DNA from 2 places in the Arthrobacter sp. TRD_SC_6 genome. Region 1 is predicted to be linked to the other one. Evidence: riboswitches for the same ligand, from Rfam matches in the RefSeq annotation. Region 1 holds a riboswitch; the other holds the start of a gene.
The links. Region 1 has a riboswitch for cyclic di-AMP ahead of ACWA1U_RS07300 (NlpC/P60 family protein). Riboswitches for the same ligand answer to the same signal wherever they lie in the genome.
Positions count from the first base shown of each region.

Region 2: another riboswitch for cyclic di-AMP. It lies ahead of ACWA1U_RS13490 (LysM peptidoglycan-binding domain-containing protein); the one in region 1 lies ahead of ACWA1U_RS07300 (NlpC/P60 family protein).

Region 1 is NZ_CM143953.1:1,491,711-1,496,114, reverse strand. Features, by position in the region: gene ACWA1U_RS07305 (NlpC/P60 family protein) at 213-1,034, opposite strand; gene ACWA1U_RS07300 (NlpC/P60 family protein) at 1,062-1,868, opposite strand; cyclic di-AMP (ydaO/yuaA leader) riboswitch at 1,874-2,028, opposite strand; gene ACWA1U_RS07295 (M23 family metallopeptidase) at 2,186-3,406, opposite strand; cyclic di-AMP (ydaO/yuaA leader) riboswitch at 3,411-3,573, opposite strand; gene ACWA1U_RS07290 (metal-dependent transcriptional regulator) at 3,693-4,404, opposite strand, start outside.
Region 2 is NZ_CM143953.1:2,844,916-2,849,319, forward strand. Features, by position in the region: gene ACWA1U_RS13485 (NAD-dependent epimerase/dehydratase family protein) at 1-612, shown strand, start outside; gene ACWA1U_RS13490 (LysM peptidoglycan-binding domain-containing protein) at 675-1,562, opposite strand; cyclic di-AMP (ydaO/yuaA leader) riboswitch at 1,571-1,743, opposite strand; gene ACWA1U_RS13495 (YtxH domain-containing protein) at 1,873-2,154, opposite strand; gene mutM (bifunctional DNA-formamidopyrimidine glycosylase/DNA-(apurinic or apyrimidinic site) lyase) at 2,243-3,286, opposite strand; gene rnc (ribonuclease III) at 3,350-4,090, opposite strand; gene rpmF (50S ribosomal protein L32) at 4,148-4,351, opposite strand; gene ACWA1U_RS13515 (YceD family protein) at 4,354-4,404, opposite strand, start outside.

The sequences.
Region 1 (4,404 bases):
CCGTCCTCCGCTGGAGGTGCCCGGAGAACCGGGTGTGCCCTGAAGTTACAGCGGAGGTACTTCGGATTGACACTGCAAGGGTAAGCCGTCTTTGCGAGGTTCCGTCAATCGCCGTTCCCGTCTCCACGAAAAATTTCCGCTTGACGAGGAACAGCAGAACCCCCAGCCAAACTGGCTGGGGGTTCTGTCTACGTGTAGGGGAATGCGCTGTACTAGCCGCCTACGCGGATGAACACCGGTCCGGATCCCAGCTGGGATGGAGCAACAACGGTCTGGTTACCGTTGAAGCCGCCGTGCACTGCCTGGCCGCCGCCGATGTACACAGCGATGTGGGCTGCGCCCATGCCGCCGTCTGCGTAGTAGATAAGGTCGCCGGGGATGGCTTCGGCTGCACTGACCGTGCGTCCGAGGGAGAGGTAGCCAGCAGGCCAGCCGTGGAAGTTGATGCCAGCTGCTGCGAGGGCGTTGCTCGCGAGGCGGGTGCAATCCTGGGTGACTCCGAGCTGCGCCTGGGCAGCAGCGGCGATGGTTGCAGCAACTCCGGAAGAAACTACAGGAGCAACAGGCGCAGGCTCAGCGGCTGCTGCTACAACAACCTCTGCTTCAGCCTCCACCACTGGAGCGGCTTCAAATACTGCAGGCTCAGCAGTTACGGCAGGCGCCGCCTCAACGGCTGGCGATGTCTCGATCTCGTCAGCCTGCAGCTGCACCGCGGGAGTGGCGACGATTGGTGCCGCAACAGCCTTCACGGGTGTCTTGTTGAAGGACACCTCAGCGTCAACGGAAGCCTGGATAGGCGCTGTTACCGCCTGAACTTCCAACGCGGTGGTTACGGCGGTGCGCTCTGCCGAAAGCTCGACGGCGTTAGCTGCGACGCCGGTGGTCAGCACCAGACCGGACGCTGCGGCGATTACGACCGCCTGGCGACCTACTCCGCCTGCGTTGTCGCTGACAGCCCTGGCGATTGATGAGAAGTGGGCCGACCGCTGAACTTCGGCGCGGTGGCGTGCGATGGCACGGGTGTTCGTGGTCATATTCTGTGGCTCCAGGTCTTGCGGGTCTTAGCTAACGCGGACGAAGCTGTAGCCGGAGAGGTCGGACAGGCTGTGCAGGCCGGTGTTCATGCCGTTCAAGCCACCGCTGATGACCTGGCCGTTGCCGACGTAGATGGCAACGTGGCCGCCCGAGACAACAAGGTCACCGGGAGCGGGACTGGAAACGACCGATCCGAAAGCGAAGAAGTCGCTCGGAGCGATGTCGCCGACCGACTTGCCGATCGAGCGGAGAGCGTTCTCGACCATCGCGGTGCAATCCTGTGCAACGCCGATCTGCGAGTATGCCGATCCAACGAGCGCTGCGCCGATTCCGCTGGCGGAAGGTGCTTCGACTGGCTCCGGAGCTTCGATGGGGGCTGCTTCGGCCTCGACTGCGGGTGCTGCCTCAACCTCGACTGCAGGTGCTGCCTCAACGGCAACCGGTGCGGCCTGGAGTTCTGCAACGGGTGCTACCTCGATAGCCTCGGCCTGAACTGCGACAACCGGCGCCGCTTCAGGAGGCGCTTCGACGACCGGAGCTGCCACGGCTGCAACGGCTGCGCGCTCGAAGGTCACGGTTGCATCAGCAGATGCGGTGACGATTGTGGATTCGACGGTGCTCAGGGTCTTCACGGCCTGAGCGGAGCGCTGTGCTTCACCTGCACCGTGAGCCGGGAGTCCGGCGGTGAGGACCAGTCCGGAAGCTGCGACGATGACCGCTGCCTGCCGTCCGACTGATCCGGCGTTCGAGGAAACCGCCTTCGAAATTGCTGCGAGCGAGCTTGTGTGAGCCGGAACCGCACGATGGCGTCCGAGCGCAGAGCTATTTGACACGTTGAGTTGCCTCTCCCTACGCCTGCGAGGTGAGCTGTCGGATTCGGATGGGAGTCACCCGGCCGCGGATTATGATCCAGCGACTTAACCCCAAGGACTTCTTGCGAAGCCCACAATTGGTTCCCCCGCCTCTGCCATGCGATTGTTGCGAACGGACCTCGGGCAGTGGCAGAGCTAGGCGATCTGCTCGAGAGTGCCAAACCCCCTACGATTTGGCACGAGTTGAACGGTACATCAGATCGGTCGGTATGTCACATTCCGATCACGGAACGGTGTGTCTGAGGTTACGAAACGTAACCGGACACGGTGTGCGGTGGCTACAGCCAGCCCAGCGGGTCGACGTTTTGGCCCTCAATCATGACCTCGAAGTGGAGGTGGCATCCGGTCGACGCGCCCGTGCTGCCAACCCGGGCAATGACCTCGCCCCGTCCGACAGCCTGGCCCACGGTCACGTCCATTGCGGAGAGGTGGTTGTAGGTGGTTTCCAAGCCGTTACCGTGCTCAACGACTACCCTGTTGCCTCCGCCGTAGCCATGCCAGCCAGCGAACGTCACAGTGCCCGCGGCAGCGGCCTTCACGGACGTCCCGCAGGCCTCGCTCATGTCCTGGCCGGTGTGGAGCTCGCCGGCGCCCGTGATGGGGCTGATGCGGTTTCCGAAGGGTGAAGTCATCACCACGTTGTCCAGGGGAGGCTCCAATGATCCCCTCGACTCGGCCGCGACGATCTTGCTTCCGGATGCAGCCACGATCTCCGCGAGCTTTGCGTCAGGGTCGAACCTGCCGTGCAGGGCAGCGCGGTCAAAGGTAACCTCGGCGCTCATTGCGGCCTGGATCGGCGCTTCGGCAACTGGCTCGGATTGGGAGGCCTGCTGCAGGTCGGTTGGTCCAACCGCTGCTGTAGTTGGGATTGCCACTGTCAGGACCATGCCCGACGCCGCAGCAGCTATGGCCACCTTCTGGCTCAACCCAGTGAAGGAGATATCGCGACGCGCAGTAACGGCACGACGGCGGCGCTCACGGCGCTGCGCGTCCCTTGGCAACATTCCGGTGGCGGGAGCGGTGTAGCCGTTGCGGGCGGCGCGGCGGCTCAGTGGGACAACGACCGTGCAGTCCGTGGCCTGCACTATGACCTCAGGGGCATCAATGAAGGACGCAGCGGCGCTGGACTTAGCAGCGGGCATAGCGTTTCGTGGCGGGACAACGGGTGCAGGTGGCCGGGCGATGGTGGCCGCAGGCCTGGGGAGGGACGCCTGAACGGGCTCGATGGAGGCCTGCCCGGTGGGAGTTGCTGCGAAGAGTTCCAGCGCATTCTCGACCCCGGGTTCCAACGCAGCGAGCGTGACGGCGCGTTCGGCGAGGGCACGGCGGCGCTCGGCGGAGGTGGCTGGCATCGCGGCGGAAGATACAGCAGTGGAGGCCAGAGACGTTGCCTGGTCGGCAGCTACCCGTGCCGCGCGTTCACGCCGGTGGGCGTCGCGTGGCCGCACTTCAGCAACCGGGGCACTGGCACGGCGGCGCCCAGTAGCGGTGTTAGACAAGGAAACCCTTTCTCATTTGCTGCCTGCGAAGTTAGCTGTCGGATTCGAGTATGAGAAAACTCGGCTCAGCCAGATACATCCTTTTGAGCTTCACCCCAAGGCCACCAAATCAGGTGACCACTGGTGGGTCCTCCGCCCCTGTCAATAAGTCTCAGCACGCAATCCGCAGACAGGGCTAGGCAAGCGGATTGGGTAACGCCGAAGTATCAGCGTCAGTTTTCCACTATAGAGCAGGCAACGCAGAAGTGATCATTCCGTTACCAAACTGTGGATAACCTGCGCCTATTCAGCGGAGGCCGGAAGAAGTGACAGGCGCCTCTTGAACGGATACGAAGACATGCGAGGCTACCTCCGGTGGCAATTCAAGCGCTCCCTGCACGCCCGGCACACGCACAGACACGTAGTCGCCAACCACTTCCAGGCTTAACGAAGCCCCGGGGCGCAAGCCGCCTTCATCGAGTTGCATCAGCAATTCGGGGTCCACCTGAATCGGCTCGGCAAGGCGCTTGAGCGTGACCGCCGAGCCCGCACTGTAGGTGGCCATCGCCTGCGTCAGGCTGAGGACGCCTGGCATGGGCTGTTCAGAGGGCTCCCCGCCAATTGCCTCCAAGCCGGGAATCGGGTTGCCGTATGGGGACTCCTTCGGCTGTCCAAGCAACTCATAGAGCCGGCGCTCCACGCGCTCACTCATGACGTGCTCCCAGCGGCACGCTTCATCGTGCACGTACGCCCAGTCAAGGCCAATGACATCGGAGAGCAATCGCTCAGCCAGCCGGTGCTTGCGCATCACTTCAGTGGCCTTGCGCCGCCCGAGTTCAGTCAGTTCCAAGTGTCGGTCTCCGGTGACAATGACAAGGCCGTCGCGTTCCATCCGGCCGATTGTCTGGGAGACAGTTGGTCCCGAGTGCCGCAGGCGCTCTGCGATGCGAGCCCGCAGCGCGACGATGTTTTCCTCTTCCAGTTCCAGAATGGTCCGCAAATACATCTCGGTTGTGTCG
Region 2 (4,404 bases), 1.4 Mb from region 1:
CAGCCCGCTGACCCCGTCCGCGCGCGTGGTCATTACGCCGTCACCAAGGCCGCGGCGGAACTCCTGGCCCTCGCCCGGAATGATGACGGCGGCATGGCGGTCACCGCCGTGCGCCCGCACATCGTATGGGGCCCGGGTGACACGCAACTGGTCGAACGTGTGCTGACCCGGGCGCGTACCGGACGGCTTCCGTTGCTCGGGGGTGGAACGGCCCTGGTGGACACCACGTACATTGATAACGCTGCAGGTGGCATTGTCGCAGCGCTGGCCGCCATTGACCGGGTGAGGGGCCTTGCCCTGGTTATCACCAACGGTGAGCCGCGGCCGATTGGGGAACTGCTTGCCAGGATCTGCCTGGCCGGTGGGGTTCGGGCGCCACAGTTGTCCGTGCCCGCCTGGCTGGGACGAGCAGCCGGATCCGCTGTGGAGAAAGTGTGGCGCGGGGCTAACGCGGACGGCGAGCCCCCGATGACGCGCTTCCTTGCCGAACAGCTCTCCACCGCACACTGGTTCGACCAGCGGCAGACCCGTGACCTGCTTGGCTGGACGCCGGGAGTGAGCCTCGATGAAGGCTTTGCCCGCCTTGCCGCGCACTACGGCGGGCGGGTCTAGTCGGGATTGCATGCGAAAAGGGAGGACCAGTTTCCCGATCCTCCCTAGCCGCACTCTGATAATTAGACGCGCACGAAGAACGCTCCGGGCAGGTCACTCAGTGGGTGCTGCATGGTGAGGTTTGCACCGTTCATGCCGCTGCTGATGACCATTCCGCCGCCTGCGTAGACACCTACGTGACCACTGGTGATGACCAGGTCGCCTGGAGCAGGTGAACTTACCCGCGTGCCCAGCGAAGCGAACTGCATGGGTCCAAGATCTCCCGTGCCAAGTGCGATCTCGACCAGGCGGGTGCAGTCCTGGATAGCTCCGGCATTCAACTGGGCCTGTGCTGAGGCGAGAACACTTGCACCGGTGGCACTGCCTGCACTGTCAGCAACGGTGATGTTGCTTGAGGCGGTGGTGATTCCCATTGTGCTGGTGTCTGCGGGCGCTGGAGCCGGCGCGGGTGCCGGCACTGGCGCTGCCTGCACCCAGGTGTCCGCTTGAGGAGCGGCAGGAGCTGGTGCCGCTGCTGCGCTGCCGGAGAGGCTGATGACCTGACCGGGGTAGATGACGGAATCCCAGCCAAGGCCGTTGGCTGCGAATAACGCATCAAGGCTGACTCCGTAGTTCGAAGCGATGGCACCGAGGGTGTCACCGGAGCGCACCGTGTGGGTCGGCGCGCTTGCTGCCTGTGCGGCGGCCGGAGCCGGAGCGGCAGGTACTGGAGCTACCGCAGCCTGCACGGACACCTGCGCGGTGGCCTCAGCAGCCTGGAACGAGCCTTCTGAAGCAGTGGTGCCGGCACTTGCCGGCAGGGCTGCTCCGAACATGAGCCCCGACGCTGCCACAACGGCAGCGGCTGGACGGCCGACCGTTCCGGCGTGGGTGCTGACCGCTTTCGAAACGATCTGCATAGTGCTTGGGGAAGTTGCGCGGTGGCGCGCGATATGACGGTTTTTGGACACGGAAAGGGCCTCTCCCAGTGCCTGCGGAGTTAGCTGTCGGATTCGGATGGGAGCCACCCGGACGCGCGGAAAACTTTGCGTCTTTACCCCTAGGGCTTCGGGAATGAAGCCCGCTATCTGGTTCCCCCGCTCCTGTCGGATGTCTAGCGAACGGGCCCCCCGACAGCGACAGGATTAGGCAATCTGCCAGGAGGAAGCCGGGCTTAGGAACCCGGCTTGATATCAACGGTACATTCCATTGGTTGAAATGTCACGTTTTGATCACGAGCACAGCATGCTGTCAATTCGCTGCAAGAAGCCTCGACACAAACTAGATCTTGTACTGATCCGTGGAGTCCTTCGGCTTGTCTTCACTGCCGGAGCGGTGCATGGCTTCCTGCGCCTTCTTCAACGCCTGCTCCGCCTGTGCCTGCACCTCGGGAGCCTTGGCCTTCACAGCCTCGGTGGCGTCAGTCACCGTTTCCTGAACCTTCGGGTTGTTCCACAGATCTTTGGCCTTGACCTTGATCTGCTCGTAACTCGCGCGTCCTGCGCGGGCACCCAGCACGTAGCCTGCAGCCATACCAGCGGCGAAAACCAGCTTGTTCTTCATTGCATTGCTCCTGAGGTCTTGAGGCGTCTTTGAGGACATTCAATCAACGAACCTAGTCAGCTTACTTAGCTTTGTCACGTTTGGCGTGTCACCAGCGGCCGTTCCGGGGCCTAGGTTGGCATTGTGGACAGTAGTAGGACGAGCGGTTCATGAAGAGATCCCGGCGAATCCGGGATTCGAGGCCAGCTTCGGCGCAACGGCGGCATGGAAGGCCCTCCCTTCCGTAGGCGTTGAGCGAGCGTTCGAAGTACCCCGACGCACCGTTGACGTTGACGTACAGGGAGTCGAAACTTGTGCCGCCCGCCTCGAGAGCGCGCTCCATCACTGACCGGCAGGCGCCGATCAGCCGGACGACCTCGGGGCGGCGGATGGTGTCCGTGGCCCGCGCGTAATGAAGCCTGGCCGCCCACAGCGCTTCATCTGCGTAAATGTTGCCTACCCCGGAAACCAGTGTCTGGTCCAGGAGCGCGCGCTTCAAACCTGTCCTGCGCGTCTTCAGTCGTAGGAAGAAACCATCGAACGAGAACGCGGGATCCAGCGGGTCCCTGGCGATATGCGACGCAGCCAGCGGCACGAGCGCCTCGGGGAGCTCTCCCTGCCCGCCGGGCATACCGTCGGCAGTGGTAACCAGGTCCGTAACGAACAACCCGCCAAAAATGCGTTGGTCCACGAACCGAAGCTCCGAGGGAAGGGCGGCGCCCCCGGATACCTGCGAAAGCTGCAGCCGCACCTTGAGGTGCTTCTCATCCGGCTGCGCGGCGTCCTCGACCAGGAGTTGCCCACTCATTCCCAGATGCGCCATCAGGGCGACTCGGGCCCGGCCTGCTCCCCCAGGCTGCGACTCTTCCGGCCCCCAAGAATCCACGCCGGACGACAGCGGGACCTGGCTGGCGTCGTCGTCCTCGCCATCGTCGTAGTCCGAAGGTGCAGCCAAGGGCATCCAGAGGAACTTGCCGCGGCGCACCGCGTCGGTGATTGTCGCCCCCAAAAGGTTCCCGCGGAAGTCCTCCGCGCCAAGGGCGTGGCGACGGATGGAACGCGGGTCTATAACGTCAACCGCTTCGATGGTCCGGCCCCGCACCCAGCGGACGAGGCCGCGCCGTACCACCTCGACTTCGGGAAGCTCAGGCATCGCCGGAACTTCCAGGCGGAACTGACGACGTCAGTGTGGCCGTTGGAGTTAGCACTGCCGACGTCAGGGCTGGGAGCGGGAACCGGCCGGTTCGCCGGATCGAGGCTGAAGGGCGGTTGCTTCCTCAGTTATGCTGAGGAGCTTCCAGGAGGCGGCAGCGGCTTCCTGCTCGGCTTCTTTCTTGGACCGTCCGGCGCCGGACCCGTAGGTTGTGCCCCCGATGACGAGCACAGCCTCAAAGCGTCTGTCGTGATCGGGGCCGAAGCCGGTGACCCTGTAGTCGATAACGCCCATGCGTTCCGCGGCGGCGATCTCCTGGATGTTGGTTTTCCAGTCGGTCCCTGCGCCCAGCGCGGCGGCGTCTTCAAGGACGGGGCCAATGAGCCTCATGACCAGGCATCGCGCCGGTTCCATCCCGTTGCTGAGGTAGGTCGCGCCGATGACAGCTTCCATGGTGTCGGCGAGGATGGAGGACTTATCCCAACCGTTGGTAAGTTTCTCCCCCTGGCCCAAAAGGATGTGCGGCCCCAGCTCGATCCGGCGTGCAACGGCTGCAAGCGCACGGGTGCTGACGACGGCGGAACGACGCTTGGCGAGCTCACCCTCGGACAGGCCGGGGTTGTCGCGGTAGAGGGCATCCGTTACGGACAGGCCGAGCACCGCGTCACCGAGGAACTCGAGGCGCTCATTGGTGGGGATACCGCCCTGCTCGTAGGCATACGAGCGGTGCGTGAGGGCAAGACGAAGCGTCCCGGCATCAATGATGACGCCGAGACGCTTCGAAAGATCTTCTATATTTTCCACGCCAGGCGACGCTTCCGATCAATGCTGCGGGCGCCGGAGAACCGGCACGTGCAGCAATTAGACGTCGGCGACCTTGCGGCCCTTGTACTCAAGGAACAACTCGGTGCCTGCGGAGTCGGTGACAACCTTGGCCTGGTGGGAAAGGCTGTAGGTGACGCGACCGTTCTCCACCGTCTTCACCAGTTTGGGCGCAGTGGCCTTCCACTGGGACCGGCGTGCACGCGTATTCGAGCGGGACATTTTCCGCTTGGGAACAGCCACGGCTAACTCTCTTCTCTCTCGTCAAAATCTGTCTTTGCATCTGGATCAGCCTG